Regions from separate parts of the Rhizobium sp. A22-96 genome, predicted to be linked through region 1. Evidence: riboswitches for the same ligand, from Rfam matches in the RefSeq annotation. Region 1 holds a riboswitch; the other holds the start of a gene.

Region 1 (8,979 bases):
GTTGCCGGTTTCATCGGTTCGCCACAGATGAATTTCGTTGCGGCGGAGAAGCTCGGGGATAGCGGAGCCAAGACCGTTGGTATCCGTCCCGAACATATTACATTGTCGCGCGAGCAGGGTACCTGGTCGGCCAAGGTCATTCACGTCGAACACCTCGGCGCCGACACGATCATCTATCTCGAATCCGATGTCACCGGGCTTTTGACCGTACGCCTCTTCGGCGAGCATCAGTACGAGCCGGACGAAATGGTTTATGCGACGCCGGACACCAGCCACATGCATCGCTTCGATGCGGACGACAAGGCGATCCGGGCATAAACTGGTCCCGTTGAGACGAAGCCATGGGCTTCGTCTCAACCGCCCGCGGTCGTGTGAACTATATCGTTATTCTCCATGTGAGCGTGAGGGATTGCCTGCCGCCAAAGCGGCTCGCTCGATGACCTCGGCAATGTGGACCGAAAGGACCGGGTCGGAGACGGCGCGAGCAAGCGTCAGGCCACCGCTCAGCGTTGCCAGGAGAACGATGGCGCGATCCTCGGCCGCTATTTCGGTTGAACTCCTGCTTTCCGGCAGACCGGCGGCGACGTCTGCAATGAGTTTTCTGAGCTCCACTGTATAGACGCGGCGCGTTTCCTCGTCGGCGCGCATCACATCGGGTGAAAGGCTGGGCAGCGTGCAGCTGTCACCGAGATCGCAGGTCCGCTTGTAGCCGAGATAGAAGCTGGCGAGCGCCTTTAGCCAGTCTTTCGGCTGGTTTTGCCTGAGTGCCAAGATTGCTTGGCGCAGCTCTTCCAATCCCTCCACGACGGCGGTGCGAAACGCTTCGCTCTTGGACTTGAAGTGTCCATAGAAGGCGCCATTGGTAACGCCGGCAGCTTTTGTCAGCGCATCGATACCCGCGCCGCCATAGCCTTCCTTTCGAAATACCTGCCCTGCGGCCGCGACGACCCGCGTCCGGGTTTCTTCCTTATGTTCGGCGCTATAGCGCATTGCTGTCTCCATTGAGAGTGATTACTCTTTATAGCTTGCATAGAGAGTGATCGGTGTGTATCGTTAAAGAGTGATCGGTATATATCAAATGCCATCACAGGTCCAACAAGGAGATATTCCATGCCCATTACCCTTACCGTACCCGAAGGCCTGCTTTCGTCCGAAGCACAGGCGCGAGCTTTTGCCGGATTGACAGATGCGGTCCTCGATGTCGCCGGCTTGACCGGCAATGCCTTCATGACGGCCAATGTCATCGGCACGATCAATGTGCTTCCAGCCGAGCATGTTCTGGCCGCGGGGAGGCCGGTTGCGGCGGCCTTCATCGAACTCAAGCTGCCCGAGATCGCGTTGGCAACGGCCGAGGCCAAACGCGCCTTTATCGAGAAGGCAACCGAAGTCGTCGAGCGAGTTGCCGAAGGACGGATCAAGCGCGAGCACATCTGGTCCAACATAGTCTATGCGCCGGAGGGGGCTTGGGGCATTGCAGGGCATAGCTACAGCAATGCCGATCTGGTTGGCGCCATTCAAGATGCTGCCGCTGCCTAGGCAACATTGGGTGATTACTGCCTGAATGGCAGAGTTTTCTAAAGTGTCGGGCCGACGCGTGCGAACTCGCTGCGGTCCGACTGCAAGAGGGAAGCAAGACATGCAACTCGCCAATTATTTGTTCTTCACCACGCATTGTGAGGAGGCGCTTGCCTTTTATACCTCCTGTGGCCTTGGCCGGATCACGCTCCTGATCCGACACGGTGCCGATGGGATGCCGCTCGCTGACGATTCGATGCGAGGCATGGTGATGCATGCGCGCTTCGAAGGGCCTGGCGTGTTGTTTTTCGCGTCCGACAATCACGATGCCGAACCGATGCGCGGGTCCGCCCATATGCTTGTCATGGATACGCGTGAGAGCACCGACAGGATTTTTGCCGGATTGGCCGAGGGCGGTCGAGTAACGACGCCGCTCGCTGTCCAGCCGTGGGGCAGCTATTACGGCAAGCTGACAGATCGCTTCGGCGTCCAATGGATGGTGGATTGCGCCCAATGACCGGCTGGTCGATGTGGGAGGGCAATAAATAGTCCGGTCGTCCGGACGAATTCATATGATTGTCATGAGACCGCGCTATCACGAGGTCAGTTCACTCCAACGGCGAGCAGATCATGGCAAACGCAGCATCCATCTATGCAACTTGGCATACAGAGCCGCAGGGCGATATCTCGATGGCGGAATCGCATAGTCCTTACTGGCGGCATTTCATCGAGACGGTGCCGGAGCGGGATTTCTCGTCGAAATCCGTCCTCGATTTCGGCTGCAATCGTGGCGGCTTTTTAAGATTGCTGCACGCCATGCGACCGTTCCGCCGTGGTGTCGGCATTGATATTGCCTCGGAATCTGTCGCAGCCGCCGTCGCTGCCGTCGGCAATATGCCGCTGCAGTTTCATGTCACGACCGACCTTTCGCCCTTTATCGACAGCTTCGATGTCGCCTTCAGCTATGAGGTCGTCTATCTGCTGCCGGAGCTTCGGCAGCATGCCGAGCAGATGTTTCAGGTGATGCGCAACGGCGGCGTCTATTATGCGGTCACGGGATGCCACAACGAAATGCCGCTCTGGCTGAAATGGCGCGAGCTGATCGGTGGCAACAGCAATGCGCCGGTACAGGATCGCTCGCCACAAGATTACATTGAGGCTTTCGCGGCGGCCGGCTTCGATGTTTCCGTGAGGCGTTTCGGCTATGATGGCTTCGTGCGCGCGACGAAAGACCGGAAATACTATCCGAGCATTCTCGATGCGCTGAGCTATCCCGCCGAATACAAGCTGCTGTTTCGCCTCGAAAAGCGTGTCTGAGATGGAAACGATTGACCGAAAGGGCGGCAGCGCCCTCTGGCATCAGATCGGCGAAATCCTGGCGGCTGATATTGCCGCCGGGACTCTGGCTCCGGGAGCGAGATTGCCGACCGAACCCGAGCTGATGGAGCGCTTCGGCGTCAGCCGTTTCACCGTCCGCCAGGCCCTTGGGCATCTGGAGCAGCGTGGGTTGGTTCGCGCCGAGCAGGGGCGGGGAACCTTCGTTCATAAGGGCGTGCTCGATTATACGCTCTCGAAGCGCACCCGTTTCCATAAGAACCTCATCGAGCAAGGCTTCGAGCCTGGTGGCGAGTTACTGGCCCATGAAATCCTGCCAGCGACAGAACGTGTTGCGCCATACCTGAAGCTGGTGGTCGGTGCGCTCGTCATCCATCGGCGCGGCGTCATGACGGCGGATGGTATTCCCGTGGAACTCGGTGACACCTATTATCCCGCGGAGCGTTTTCCGGATTTCGACAAAGCGCGATTGCAGCATTCGACGATCACGGCGGCGCTCGCGAGCTATGGTATTACCGATTATGAGCGATTGTCGACCGAGATCGAGGCGCGCATGCCGACGGCCGAGGAAGCGCGGCTGCTGAGGCAACCGAAATCGGTGCCGTTGCTCATCACCCGCAAGGTGGATGTTGATATGGATGGTGTCCCCATCGCGTTTTCGGAGTCGATGTGGTCTGCAGATCGCGTGATATTCAATGCCGAGCTGCGATAACCTGCCTAGCGATGTGAGAGGATGTTGACGATCTTGCCGAACGGGTCGCGGACATAGAAGCGTCGAACGCCCCACGGCTCGTCCGTAAGGTCATAGAGGATGCCGAAGCCCATCGTCGTGGCACGCTGGTAAAGCGCGTCGACATCGTCAACCTCGATCGAGAGATCGGGGACGATCGTGCCCGAACCGCCTTCGCTCGCAACGCTGATCTGCGGAACCGTTGCCGATTCGGACGCAAAGGTCACGATCCAGCCGTGATCCATGACGATGTCGAGGCCAAGTAGCTCATTGTAGAAGAGGCGAGCGCTGGCAGGATCGGCGGCGGGCAGGTTGGGGATGATGCGCAGAACGGTCACTGAATTTGTCCCTTGAGAAATGGAGGCGGGCTCATGCCGCGCCTCCACTATGCTAGCTCAGACCGTGACCGATGGCAGCAGCTTGGCGCGCTCGTTGAGCAAATGCCGGCAGGCGCTCGCCACTTCGCGGCCCTTGATGATGAAATGCTCCTTGAAGAATTGGATGTGGGCTTCCGATTCCTGGAAGTGATGTGGCGTCAGAACGGCCGAGAGGACCGGCACGCCGGTGTCGAGCTGTACGCGCATCATGGCATCGAGAACGGTATTGGCAACGAATTCGTGGCGATAGATGCCGCCGTCGACCACGAAAGCGGTGGCGATGATCGCGGAATAACGGCCGTTGCGGGCGAGCGTCTGTGCATGCAGCGGAATTTCCAGTGCGCCCGGTACATCGAAGATGTCGAGGGGCGAGGCTCCTTCCGTCGTCTGCCATTCGGCAACGAAGGAATCCACGGAGCGATCGACGATATCGGCGTGCCAGCGAGCCCGAATAATCGCAATGCGGCTCGGCTGGGTGGAGATAGAAATGGTCATGAATTGTGCCTTTCAAGGGTTGGTATCAAATATCCCTTGGGCGAACACGCATGCACGCAACACTCCTCTCGTCGAGAAGGATGCGACCTGCTTGCCCTCTTCCATCCGGACTATACCGTCGGCTCCGGCCTCTCACCGGATCTGCTGACCCTCCCGCAACCGGAAAGCGCTCGCGGGCTCGGGGAAGACCCCCATACCGCCGGTGGGGAATTGCACCCCGCCCTGAGAACGTGTGGACTATAAATCCATTTCAGCAGGGAAATCAAAGAAAAACGCCGGGCTTTTGACCCGGCGTTGGCGAATAGTTTTCCAAAATTGCCCTGCCGTACAGGGCATATTCTCAGTCCTGAATGACCAGCAGATCGGATGAGGCGAAGCGCAGCGTGACCTTTTCTCCGACGCTTGGGGGCAGCATGCCGGGGCTGTTGAACATATCGAAGGAAATCGTATTTCCTGCGACGTTCATGCGCGTACGGATGACCGAACCCAGGAAGTGAGCCGAGGAAACTTCACCCGTCAGCGCGGTATCGCCCTTGGCAGATTCCGCCAGCGAGCCTGCTTCCGGGCGCAAGGCGAGGGATACGGTGTCGCCCGGCTTGTAGGCCGTGACCGACTGCTTCAGCGTCACGCCTTGGTCGCCAATGAGGATGCGATTGCTATCGGGATCGACGACCTTGCCTTCGATCAGGTTCAGCGTGCCGACGAACGACGCCACGAAGCGGGTGGCCGGGGTATTGTAGATTTCGAAGGGCGTGCCGATCTGGTCGGCGCGGCCGGCATTCATGACGACGATACGGTCGGAGATCGATAGCGCTTCTTCCTGGTCGTGCGTCACGAAGACGGTGGTGATGCCGAGCTGCTGTTGAATGGCGCGGATTTCTTCGCGCAGCGATACGCGGATCTTCGCATCCAGTGCCGAGAGCGGCTCGTCGAGCAGGAGAACCTGCGGCTTGACGGCGATGGCGCGGGCAAGTGCCACGCGCTGCTGTTGGCCGCCGGACATCTGATACGGAAAGCGACCGGCCAGATGATCGAGCTTGATGAGAGCAAGCATTTCCTTGACGCGCTTGTCGATCTCGGGCTTGGCCATGCCGGCGACCTTGAGACCGAAGGCGACGTTGTCATGCACCGTCATGTTCGGAAACAGCGCATAGGCCTGGAACACCATGCCGATATTGCGCTGGTTGGGCTTCAGCGCCCGCTGATCCTTGCCATTGATCGTGAGCGAGCCAGCCGTCGGCGTTTCGAAGCCGGCTATCATGCGCAGCACGGTCGTCTTGCCGCAGCCCGAAGGCCCGAGGAAGGAGATGAATTCCCCCTTCTCGATTTGCATATTGAAATCATGGACGACGTGAATGTCGCCGAAGGACTTCTTGATGTGGGTCAGTTCGAGAAAAGCCATAGTGGGGAACCTTACGCCTTAATCGGAGCGGATTTTGAGAAACGGGAGACCAGCTGGAGGAGGGCCATGCTAAGCCAGGTCACAGCAAGCGCGATGATCGCCAAGGCCGACGGCTCATAGGCCTTGTTCGCGCCGACGAGCTGCATGTAGGGCCCAAACGCTGGACGATTGAGCAGTGATGCCATGGTGAATTCACCCATGACGATCGCGAGGGTGATGAAAGCCCCGGAAAGCACACCGCTCATGACATTTGGAAAGATGCATTTGAACATGATCGTTGTCCATTTTGCACCAAGGCTTTCGGCTGCCTCTGTCAGCGTGCCGATATCGATGGTGCGCATCGCCGTATCTACTGAACGATACATATAGGGCAGGGATAATACAATGTAGGAACAGACAAGCAGAATGTTCGTCGTGGCGTTATAGCCGGTCAGCGGCAGGATCGACGACGAATTGTAGAGGCGGAGATAGCCGAAGACGATGACGATGGCCGGAATGACCAGCGGCATCAGCGTAATGAATTCGACGATTGGACGAAGCTGAGGCAGTCGCAGCCGCACCCAATAGGCCGTCGGCACGACAAGAAGCATGCCGAAGATGATGGTCAGAAGCGCCATCAGCATGGAGAAACCGAAGGCGACCAAAAAGCCGAAGTCCGAAAAGACCGAGGCATAGGCGTCGAAGCTGTAGGCGTTGCGCCGCATGCGCAGCGAAAATTCCAGGGTACCGATGAGCGGTACGATGAAGTAGATGAGCCCGATGGCGACCGCGATCCAGGCAAAGAATTTTTGCAGCTTCATTTTTGCCACCGTTCAGCGCGCATGCGCATCAAGATATAGATGACGTTCGAAATACCGGTGATGACGATCATGCCCAGTGCCAGCGCATAGCCGAGATTGGCGTTGTGCAGCACGTCGCCGCGGATTTGCGCGTAGAGCACGATCGGAACGATATTCAATGAGCTGCCGGTGAGCGCGATTGCCGTCGCGATGGCGCCAAAGGAATTGGCGAATAGCAGCAGCGTTGTGCCAAGCAGGCTGGGCCACAGGATCGGCAATGCGACCATGAACCAATATTGCTTGTTGGTCGCCCCGAGAATGGAGGCAGCTTCGCGCCATTCCTTCTTCATGCCATCGAGTGCCGGCGTGATGATCAGCACCATCAGCGGGATCTGGAAGTACATGTAGGTGATGGTAAGGCCGATGAAGCTCAGAAGATTGAAGCCGCTCGAATAAAGATTGAAACCGAAATGAGCGAGCAATACGGTAACAAGACCCTGACGGCCTAACGTTGCGATGAACGAGAAGGCCAGCGGCACGCCGGCGAAATTAGACGCGACGCCCGAGAAGGTCAGGAAAGCATGGCGGAGCCATGTGGGGAGGCCGCCAAGCACGAGCGCCCAGGCGAGATAGAAGCCTATGATCGCACCGCCGAGGGCTGACACGACCGAAATCTTGATACTGATCCAGTAGGCGCTCATGATCGTCGGCGTGAACAGATCGCCGATATTCTTGAACGTAAAGCTTCCGTCGGGCGTCAGAAAAGCGCCGGCGACGAGGTAGACTGTCGGGAAAATCAGAAACAGCAGCGCGAAGATCAGGAAGGGCGCAATGCCCAGCCAGTCAACAACCACGCGCTTGCTGATCAGGGGAGGAGAACTGATCGTTGATGTCGTGACGATGCTCATGATTGGCCCAATCCGCGGCGTCAAAAAAACGGAAAACCTCCCCGCCTAAGCGGGGAGGTCGTGTCAGGTTTGATTACTGTACGTTCGAACCGACGACAGAATCCCACTTGGTGGTGATGGCGGCCTTGCCGGCATCCTGCTCATCGAGCGTCGGGAAGACAGCCTTTTCGTAGGCAGCAGCCGGCGGCAGCTTGTCGAGAAGTTCCTGCGGAACCTTCTTGTTCTTCGCCAGGTCGTTGAAGCGGATCGGGTGGCAATAGCCCTTCAGCCAGCCAATCTGACCTTCGTCGGAGTACAGGAATTCCATCCAGAGCTTGGCAGCATTCGGATGCGGAGCGTAGGCCGAGATCGCCTGGACGTAGACGCCTGCGATAACGCCCGAAGCCGGAACAGTGACGTCTACCGGCGGGTTGCCGTTCAGGCTGTCACGCCAGGAAAGGCCGTTGTAGTCCCAGGCGACGACGATCGGCGTTGCGCCCTGAGCGAGCGATGCAGACTTGCCGATAACCGGAACGAAATTGCCAGCCTTGTTGAGCTTGGCGAAGTAGTCGAGACCAGCAGCGCCGACCTTGGTGGCATCCTTCTCGCCAGCAGCGAGACCAGCGGCGTAAACAGCCTGGACAGCCTGGTTCGAGGTGCGCGGATCGCCAGCGAGCGAAACGGTGTTGGCGTATTCCGGCTTCTGCAGGTCAGCCCAATCCTTCGGCGGGTTCTTTACGACGTCCTTGTTGGAGACGAAGGAGAGAACGCCGTAATAATCGCCATACCAGTAGCCTTCGGCATCCTTGGCGCTGTCCGGAATGGAGTCCCAGGTCGAAACCTTATACGGCTGCAGCAGGCCTTCCTTCTTGGCGGTCGGGCCGAAGGAGAGACCGACGTCGATGACGTCAGGAGCCTGCGGGCCGGTGTTGCCCTTGTTGGCGCGGATGGCTTCAACTTCATCGCCCGAACCGGCGTCTGGGTTCAGTTCGTTGACTTCGATGCCGTACTTCGCCTTGAACGCAGCGATGAGGTCGCCATAACCGCACCAGTTGTGGGGCAGGGCGATCGTGGTCAGCGTGCCTTCCTTCTTGGCGGCAGCGATAAGATCGGCGCTCGGTTCTGCGGCCGCAATAGCCGTCGAAGCGACGAGCATCGCAGTGGAGACTGCCAGAAGACGATGAATTTTAGAGATCACTGCATTTCCTCCTTTAGGGTTTTCAGTGCTGGCGTTGCTGTTAATGACGTTGCATGAAGGTTGTGTGACGGCTTCAAAGCATTGCGTTTACAGTAAACACGCATGATTTTGCTTCTAATCGCCAAGTGTGACAGCTGCTGCATTTCTCACCGCGTCACCCCCATGTATTTTCGTGGCTTCGTTCCCTCTAGTTCAGCTTGCGGAACAGCTGCGTTTGCTCGAAAAGACCTTCGAGCGTTTTCATGCGCTCGCTCGTCTCGT
Region 2 (8,979 bases), on a different contig from region 1:
TCGATCGTCAACATCGCCTCCATGTCGGGCGTTATCGTCAACCGTGGCCTCAGCCAGGCACACTACAATGCGTCAAAGGCCGGCGTGATCCACATGTCGAAGTCGCTGGCAATGGAATGGGTGGCGCGCGGTATCCGGGTCAACACGATTTCACCCGGCTATACCGCAACGCCGATGAACACTCGTCCGGAGATGGTGCATCAAACCAGGCTCTTCGAGGAGCAGACCCCGATGCAGCGCATGGCTGGTGTCGACGAGATGGTCGGCCCCGCCGTATTCCTCCTGTCCAATGCTGCAAGTTTCGTCACGGGCGTGGATCTGCTCGTCGACGGCGGCTTCTGCTGCTGGTGACGCCATGCGCAAGCTGATCGCAGGAAACTGGAAAATGAACGGTCTCGCATCCTCCCTTGCAGAGATCGAGGCGCTGAGGGGACTAACCGGTGAGGCGACGTGCGACATCGTCGTCTTCCCGCCCCTCACGCTGGTTGAAAAGGCCGTCGAGCGCGCCTTGGGCTCGGCGATATCGATCGGGGCGCAGGATTGCCATGCCGAATTCGCCGGCGCCTATACCGGAGACATCTCCGCCGCCATGCTCGCGGAAATCGGTGCGCGCTTCGTCATCGTCGGCCATTCGGAGCGGCGCTCGTCCTATCTTGAAGCCGATTGCGCTGTTGCCGCCAAGGCGGCCGCCGCCCACAGGGCCGGGCTGACGAGCATCATCTGCGTCGGCGAGACGCGCCAGCAGCGCGACGAGGGCAAGGCGATCGAGGTCGTGCGCGCGCAGCTTGAGGGATCGATCCCCGACTGCACGACGAGCACCAATACCGCAATTGCCTATGAACCGGTCTGGGCGATCGGCACCGGACTGGTGCCATCGATCGCGGAGATCGAAGAGGTGCATGCCGCAATCCGCCATGTGCTCGAAGAACGATTGAAGAGGGATGGTACGCTTGTACGGATCCTTTATGGCGGCTCGGTCAAGGCGGCGAATGCGGCGGCGATCTTCGGCGTTCCCAATGTGGACGGAGCCCTGGTCGGCGGCGCATCGCTGAAGGCATCGGAATTTTCCGGCATTATTTCTGCAGTCGCTTAACATCGGGGTGACCGGACCGTACCCCTAACCGGTAGAGGAAAAGAGCATGCAACGCTTCGAAAACAAGACCGTCGTCATTACCGGCGCAAGCCGAGGGATCGGTGCCGCGATTGCCAGACGTTTTGCGCGCGAAGGCGCCAATCTGGTAGTGTCGGCCAATGAGGACGCCGTCCATGCGGTCGCTGAGCAGATCACGACCGATGGCGGAAAGGCGATCTCCTTTGTTGGCGACGTTACCGACAAGGCTAGCGTCAAGTCTCTGTTCGATGCCGCCGAACAGGCCTTTGGCGCCGTCGATGTTTCCATCCAGAATGCCGGCGTCATCACCATCGCCCGCATCGAGGACATGACCGAAGGCGAGTGGGACAAGATCATGGCCGTCAACACCAAGGGCGTCTTTCTTTGCGCCCAGGAAGCCATCGCCCGGATGCGCAAGCATGGCCGCGGTGGCCGCCTCATCAACACGGCCTCCGGTCAGGCGCGTGCTGGCTTTATCTACACGCCACATTACGCAGCCTCGAAGATGGGCGTCGTCGGCATCACCCAGAGCCTTGCCAAGGAAGTCGCCACCGAGGGCATCACCGTGAACGCCTTCTGCCCCGGCATCATCGAAACCGACATGTGGGCCTACAACGACCAGGCGTGGGGCAAATTGCTCGGCAATTACGGTCCGGGCGAACTCATGAAGGAATGGGTCGAAGGTATCCCCATGAAGCGCGCCGGATCTGGCGAGGACGTTGCGGGCCTCGTTACCTTCCTTGCAAGCAACGATGCGGCTTACATCACCGGCCAGACCATCAATGTCGATGGCGGCCTGATCATGTCGTAGCGGCCACATGGACAGACTGTTCAGTCTTTGAACCGATTGAAAGGCAGCAGGACGCCAGGCACCCTCTTGCGATACCGGCTGCCGATCACCTATCTTAAGAATGTTCTCAGGGCGGGGCGTAATTCCCCACCGGCGGTATCGAGGCAACTCGGAGCCCGCGAGCGCCCTCGTGAAAACGAGGGGTCAGCAGATCCGGTGAAATGCCGGAGCCGACGGTCATAGTCCGGATGGAAGAGAGCAATGCTGCAAACGCCACCTCGCGTGGTGTTTCGCATCCTTGTTCGCCCAAGGGAAAACGGTGGCCGCGAACCGGCCATGGATGCCACGCAAGTGGCTAACCCTTGAAAGGCAGAAGACATGGCAATTGCCAAAATAGAAGATGCAATAGAAGCGATCTCGCGTGGGGACATTGTTGTCGTTGTCGATGACCGTGACCGCGAGAACGAAGGCGACCTGGTGATCGCGTCTGACGCCATCAGCGCCAAGGCCATCGCATTCATGATGAACCACGCACGGGGGCTGATCTGTGTCGCGATGGAAGGACAACGGCTCGACGAGCTTGAAATCCCACTCATGGTTCCGCGCAACACGGAAGTCTTAAAGACCGCTTTCACGGTATCCGTCGATTACATTCCGGAAACGACCACGGGAATCTCTGCGGCTGACCGGGCTGCGACTGTCCGCGCGCTGGTCACGACCGGCTCCCGCCCCGACGATTTCGCGCGTCCGGGTCATATCTTTCCTTTGCGTGCGCACCCGGAAGGCGTTCTCGGCCGGCCCGGACATACCGAAGCCGCCGTCGATCTGGCCAGACTTGCCGGGCGGACAGCATCCGGCGTGATCTGCGAAGTCGCAAATGACGACGGAACAATGGCGCGTCTGCCTGACCTCGAACGCTTCGCGGAGCGTCATGGCCTGCTTCTGGTGACGATCGAAGACCTCCAGGCCTATCTCTCGCACAAGCGCCGCGACACTTTCACCCCGGAGAGTTCCGTAGCGTAACCAATGACAGGATAGTCGGCTCAAAAGCTGGATGTCCCATAACGTCCGTTGGAAAAAGACATATAAGGCGAGCGAGGCAATCCAGCAAAGGATTGTACCGCTCGGCCGTCCTCACGGAATGGGAGGCCCTGCCCGACGCCACCGCATGATCAATTCTCATCAAATCTCTGCTGTCGCGCCACCTTGGCATGAAACACAGTGATGGCATGATTTTTTCGACATGGGAGGCAGCACGATGGACGATACGCTCTATGGCAAGCGGGACAAGCGCGGAGACTGGAAGCCGAACAAGCTCCTCAAATATCCGCCGGTTTTCATCTGGCCGGCTCAGCCGATCGGCTTCCTGAAATGGTTCTTCGGATATCCCGGCTATCTCATGCCTTGGAACACGGTCTATGCCGTCATCGGCACGCTGCTGTGGCTCTATGCAACGCCATCCATGGAGACCATGAAGACCTTCAAGCTGGGTTGGATTGCCTATCTTCTCGCCCGCAACGCTGCCCTGGTCGTCCTGTTCTTCGGCGCGTTTCATCTGCGTCTTTATATGCAAAAGAAGCAGGGAACGACCTTCAAATATAACAGCAAGTGGCCGTCCAAGGACAACTCCGCATTCCTTTTCAGCAATCAGACAATCGACAATGTGATCTGGACTTTCGCAAGCGCCATCCCGCTTTGGACCGCTTTCGAAGTTCTGACTTTATGGGCCTTCGCAAACGGCATCATTCCCTATGTCGATTTTGCTGAACACCCGATCTACTGCGGCTTGATCATGCTGCTGATCCCGACATTTCGCGATCTGCACTTCTATCTCGTCCACCGCTTGATCCACTGGCCGCCGCTTTATCATGCCGTTCACAAGCTGCATCATAACAATGTCAATCCCGGGCCATGGTCAGGACTGGCAATGCATCCGGTCGAACATCTGCTCTATTTCTCAGGTGTGCTGATCCACTGGATCATACCTTCCAACCCAGTCCACGCCCTTTTTCACCTCACGCATGCTGCGCTGGCGCCGGCCCCGGGACATGCGGGTTTCGACAAAATCATTGTCGGAAACGAAACCGCCATCGACACGCATGCCTATGACCACTACCTGCATCACAAATTCTTCGAGTGCAATTATGCCGATGGCGTCATTCCGCTCGACAAGTGGTTCGGCACTTTCCATGACGGGTCCAAGGAGGCGGAGGATCGTATGAACAAGCGTTTCATGGAGAGGGCAAGGCGCCGCCTTGAAAAGCAGGCGCACCGCTCTGCGGCATCGGACTGATGCCATAGGCCGCGACCGGAATTGCCGGGCGCGCCGGCATCTCCATTAGACCGGCGCCGCGGACTGCCCGATATTTTCTGATGTGAAGGTCAGGAACGGTACGGGCTCCTGACTGACCGGCACGTCGATAATCCCGATCCTCGAAAGGACCGTGTCCAGCGCGCGCCTCGCCTGGGTTTCCGGCGCTTGATCCAGAACCAGCGTCATCAGTCCGGATGAAATAAAGCCGCGCGTTTCGTCGTTGAGCTCATGCGCGATCCAGACGACTTCTTTCTTCTCTCGCTCCCGGTAACGCTGAAGCACGGAACCGACCCCCAGATTGGCGCCTCCCGCATTATAGACGCCGACAATATCCGCCCTGCGGCGCAGAGCTTGTGTCAGCATCTCGGCGGATCTTAAATCGTCATCGTGGCCGAACACGACCTCGGAAAACTGAAGCGCAGGATTCCGCTGGGTCGCGATGTAATCGGAGAAACCACGGACGCGCTCCTTGTGAATCCGATATGCCCAGCTGTGGCAGACGGCAACGATGCTCCCGGCCGCCTGTGGAAGCATTCGCGACATATAGAAGCCGGCGGTTCGGCCGGCCGCATAATTGTCGATCCCCACGAATACGTCGTCCCTGCCACCCGTATACGAAACGATCTGCACGACTTCGACGCCGCTGGCACGGGCCTGTCGCAGGCTCTCCGTGATTTTCGGATGGTCAACGGCGACAACAATCAGTCCGTGCCGCCGGATTGCGCTACTGGCGATATAAGCTGCGAATTTTTCAGGATCACTTTCCTCAACGAAGGTTCGATGAAGGCTGATCGAGCTGTCGAGCGATGCGGCAATCCGTTCGAACGCGCGGTTGAGCCTGCTGAAGAAGGGCGTTTCCGGCCTTACCAAGATCACCTCGATACGGATCGTCCCGCGATAGAGGTTCGGGATGCCCCCCTTGTATCCCAACTGCTTCGCCGCCAGCACCACCTTCTCGATCGTTTGCGGCCTGACCCCGCCTCGTTCGTTCAGAACACGTTCGACGGTTGCAATGCCCACGCCTGCCGCGGTCGCAATATCGACCAAACGGGTTTTCTTCATTCCGCTCCTCCTTGAGGAAAAATGATCATAATCGGCGTGGAATGTGAAGCGGCAATTCGCCCATGGTCGGACCTGTACAGACGTTTGGGAAAACCGGGCACAGTCTGTGCCGGAAGACGATGGCGAGGAGGCAGGAAATGACGACATGGATAGATGCATGTGGAGCCGTGGAGATAGATCAGGAAGACGTTATCCGGTTCGATCATGCCGGACGAACCTTTGCGATCTACAGAAGCCCGGACGACGAATTCTTTGCGACAGACGGATTGTGCACCCATGAAAGGATCCATCTGGCCGACGGACTTGTCATGGACGATATCATCGAATGTCCGAAGCATAACGGCCGCTTCAGCTACAAGACCGGCGAAGCTCGGGGCGCACCAGTTTGCATCAACCTGAAAACCTATCCGGTGAAGCTGGAAGGCGATCGCGTCATGATCGGAATCGGAGCATGAGCGACGGTGCGGGGGTTGTCATCGTCGGGGCGGGAGAATGCGGCGCGCGGGCGGCGCTGAGCCTGCGGGAAAACGGCTATCCTCATCCCGTCACCCTCATCGGCGACGAAGTCCACCTCCCCTATGAACGGCCACCTCTTTCGAAACAGCTGTTACTCGCAGAGGCAACGCCCTCGGCGCCGCCCGTCCTCACGGACATCATGCTCGGCGAACAAGGTATTCAACATATCGGCGAAGCATTGGTCGAGGCAATCCATCCCGCCGACAGGCAGGTGATCCTGTCAGACGGTCGGGCGCTGCCCTATGAAAAGCTGCTGCTGACGACGGGAGCGACACCACGGCGCCTGCCGAATGCGCCGGCGAGCAGCCGCATCCACTATCTAAGGACCATAGACGATGCGCTGGAGCTTCGCCCCTGGATCCGGGCCGGTACGCATATTGCAGTCCTCGGTGGTGGTTTCATCGGCCTGGAGGCCGCCGCCTCGGCGCGCAGCCGTGGGGCCGAGGTGACGGTAATCGAGTCCCAGGAACGCATTCTCAAGCGTGGCGTGCCCGAGGCTATCGCTGAAATGGTCGAGACATTGCATCGGCGCAAGGGCGTCGTTGTGAGATGCGGCGCGACGGTTCTTCGGATCGAGGCCGATGACCGGCGCGTCGAAATCCTCCTCTCGGATGGCGCTGGGATTTCGGCGGATGTGCTGGTCGTCGGGATCGGCGCACAGCCGCGCACCGAGCTTGCCCTCCAGGCCGGCCTTGCCGTGGATAATGGGATCGCCGTCAACGAACGTCTCGAGACGTCAGTCGCGAATATCTATGCTGCCGGCGACTGCTGCTCGTTTCCGCACCCGCTCTATGGCGAACGTCGGCTTCGGCTGGAAGCCTGGCGCAACGCACAGGATCAAGGCATCCTCGCTGCGGCAAATTTGGCAGGCGGGGCAAGCCGCTATGAGGCCGTTCCCTATTTCTGGTCGGATCAATTCGATCATACCTTGCAGATTGCCGGGCTCGTCGACGAAGGGCGGACGGTTGTTCGACGAGACCTGGGCGACACTGCCTTCATCCTCTTTCATCTTGACGACGCACAGAGGCTGGTTGCTGCAAGCGGGATAGGCCAAGGCAACCGGATCGCCAAGGACATGAAACTGAGCGAGATGCTGATTGCAAAACAGATAACGCCGTCAATCGATGCCCTGACCACAGCGTCGAGCCTGAAGAGCTTGCTGCCGAGAGCTTAGATTTCGTGGATAGAAATTGCCTGAGGCATCGGAGCTTGATCCGAAATCGCCGCAGGAAAATGGACCTGGTGCACCATGCCATGATGCGCGGAGCGTCCCTGCGACGCTCCGCCTGTTAGTCTCTTAACACCAGCCCTATTGGCGCTTCCCGACATATCTAGCGTTTCAACTTCTCCTGCAGCGCGGCCCAGCCTGCCGCGAAAACATGCGTGGAAACAATTTCGGCATATTTTCCGGTATCTTCCGGTTCCTCATCGAATGTCGCGAACCATTCGGCAAAGGTCCGGTGGCCTTCCGTAATCGGAAGCAGCCTTATGCCGGCTATATAGTTTTTGACCGGAAAGGCAGGCTTCACAAAGCTGTAGGACAGCGAATGATCGAGGTCGCTGAGAGCGATCAGCTGCTCGCGCACATGGGCACCGTCCGTGAGGTGAAATGAGCGGATGCAGCCGACATCGCCGCTGCTTTGGCCGCCTTCGATTTCGCTTCTTGCAATGGCTGGATGCCAATCCGGCAGGCCGTTGAAGTCGCGCACAACCCTCCATACGGTTTCAATCGGCGCATCGATCACCGCGCTTGCATATGCCTTGGCCACATTCCCCTCCTAATGCTGGATGACGAGATTCTTGAAAGCTTGCGTCTGCGCGACGAGGGCTTTTTCCACCGGCAGACGCTCCATGCTGGATGCACCATAGAACCCGTGGCAGCCCGGGCACCGCTGCAGAATGTAGCGTGCATCCTCCGGCTCGGCGATCGGACCGCCATGGCACAGGACGATGATATCGGGATTGACGCTGCGGGCAGCCGCGGCGATTGCATTGACTTCCTCCACGCATGCTTCCAGCGTGAGCGCGGTGTCGGCGCCGATCGCTCCGCCCGTCGTTAGCCCCATGTGCGCGACGATGATATCGGCCCCAGCCTCGGTCATCGCCCGCGCATCTTCGGCCGTGAAGACATAGGGCGTGGTGAGCAGGTCCCTGCTGCGCGCCAGCTTTACAAGCTCCACCTCAAGCGCGTAGCCCATGCCGGTCTCTTCGAGATTGGCTCTGAACCTGCCGTCGATCAAACCGACGGTCGGGAAATTCTGAATGCCGGCGAAGCCCAACTCCTTCAGCTGGTCAAGGAAATGATCGAAGTTGCAGAAGGGATCGGTGCCGTTCACTCCAGCGAGGACCGGCGTGTGTTTGACCACGGGAAGGACTTCACGTGCCATGTCCAGCACGATCTCGTTGGCATTGCCATAGGCGAGAAGACCGGCGAGTGAGCCTCTTCCAGCCATGCGATACCGGCCGGAATTGTAGATGACGATCAGATCGATGCCGCCGGCTTCCTCGCACTTGGCCGAAAGGCCGGTGCCTGCGCCGCCGCCGATGATCGGAATCTTCGCGTTGATCTGCTGGCGAAACTTGTCCAGCAACTGGCTTCTTTTGAATTTCATACGAACGGCCTCTGGCTGATTTCATGGAAATGTCGGACGACTTCGGAGCAGAACTCCGGTGAATTGATTGCGTGCGGCACACGGAGAACCTGGCGTTCATCGCTCTGCTGTACTGTGCTTTCAATGGCATCGAACAGCGCCGCATCGGCTTGCGGATCATGGAAGGCCTGCCCGGGAGCATCCAGAAGAGAGACCCCTCCCAGCGGCAACAGGAAGCGCACCGGTCCAATGCTGCGGTTCAGGCGTTCGCCGATCCATTTGCCCATCGCCACGTTCTCGTCGACCGTGGTGCGCATCAGCGTGATCTGCGGATTGTGCACATAGAGATTGCGGTGACGATATTTCTCGGGAACGGTGTCGATCCCGGCGAAGTTCACCATGTCGAGAGCACCACAGGAGCCGACATAAGGTAGCTTCGACTGGGCCAGAAAGCCAAACCGCTCCTCGGTCGCCGGCAGAATGCCGTCGAACAGGAGATCGCAGACTTCGGTCGTAGTGATGTCCAGAACACCGGCGAGATAGCCGGACGCGGCAAGCTTTTCCATCGATTGACCGCCGATGCCGGTCGCATGGA

Evidence for each region. Region 1 has a riboswitch for FMN ahead of ACQZ6F_RS08490 (6,7-dimethyl-8-ribityllumazine synthase). Riboswitches for the same ligand answer to the same signal wherever they lie in the genome.
Region 2: another riboswitch for FMN. It lies ahead of ribB (3,4-dihydroxy-2-butanone-4-phosphate synthase); the one in region 1 lies ahead of ACQZ6F_RS08490 (6,7-dimethyl-8-ribityllumazine synthase).

What each region holds. Positions count from the first base shown of each region.
Region 1 covers NZ_JBNWDQ010000002.1:416,296-425,274, reverse strand. The annotation lists gene ACQZ6F_RS08525 (ABC transporter ATP-binding protein) at 1-318, shown strand, start outside; gene ACQZ6F_RS08520 (TetR/AcrR family transcriptional regulator) at 385-990, opposite strand; gene ACQZ6F_RS08515 (tautomerase family protein) at 1,111-1,536, shown strand; gene ACQZ6F_RS08510 (VOC family protein) at 1,637-2,032, shown strand; gene ACQZ6F_RS08505 (class I SAM-dependent methyltransferase) at 2,146-2,832, shown strand; gene phnF (phosphonate metabolism transcriptional regulator PhnF) at 2,834-3,562, shown strand; gene ACQZ6F_RS08495 (VOC family protein) at 3,568-3,918, opposite strand; gene ACQZ6F_RS08490 (6,7-dimethyl-8-ribityllumazine synthase) at 3,976-4,452, opposite strand; FMN riboswitch at 4,542-4,686, opposite strand; gene ACQZ6F_RS08485 (ABC transporter ATP-binding protein) at 4,793-5,854, opposite strand; gene ACQZ6F_RS08480 (ABC transporter permease) at 5,866-6,654, opposite strand; gene ACQZ6F_RS08475 (ABC transporter permease) at 6,651-7,541, opposite strand; gene ACQZ6F_RS08470 (ABC transporter substrate-binding protein) at 7,615-8,718, opposite strand; gene ACQZ6F_RS08465 (MurR/RpiR family transcriptional regulator) at 8,906-8,979, opposite strand, start outside.
Region 2 covers NZ_JBNWDQ010000006.1:88,899-97,877, forward strand. The annotation lists gene ACQZ6F_RS25150 (SDR family oxidoreductase) at 1-351, shown strand, start outside; gene tpiA (triose-phosphate isomerase) at 356-1,093, shown strand; gene ACQZ6F_RS25160 (glucose 1-dehydrogenase) at 1,140-1,922, shown strand; FMN riboswitch at 2,021-2,165, shown strand; gene ribB (3,4-dihydroxy-2-butanone-4-phosphate synthase) at 2,280-2,924, shown strand; gene ACQZ6F_RS25170 (sterol desaturase family protein) at 3,160-4,194, shown strand; gene ACQZ6F_RS25175 (LacI family DNA-binding transcriptional regulator) at 4,240-5,277, opposite strand; gene ACQZ6F_RS25180 (MocE family 2Fe-2S type ferredoxin) at 5,415-5,732, shown strand; gene ACQZ6F_RS25185 (NAD(P)/FAD-dependent oxidoreductase) at 5,729-6,967, shown strand; gene ACQZ6F_RS25190 (SRPBCC family protein) at 7,125-7,562, opposite strand; gene ACQZ6F_RS25195 (phosphoenolpyruvate hydrolase family protein) at 7,572-8,405, opposite strand; gene ACQZ6F_RS25200 (Tm-1-like ATP-binding domain-containing protein) at 8,402-8,979, opposite strand, start outside.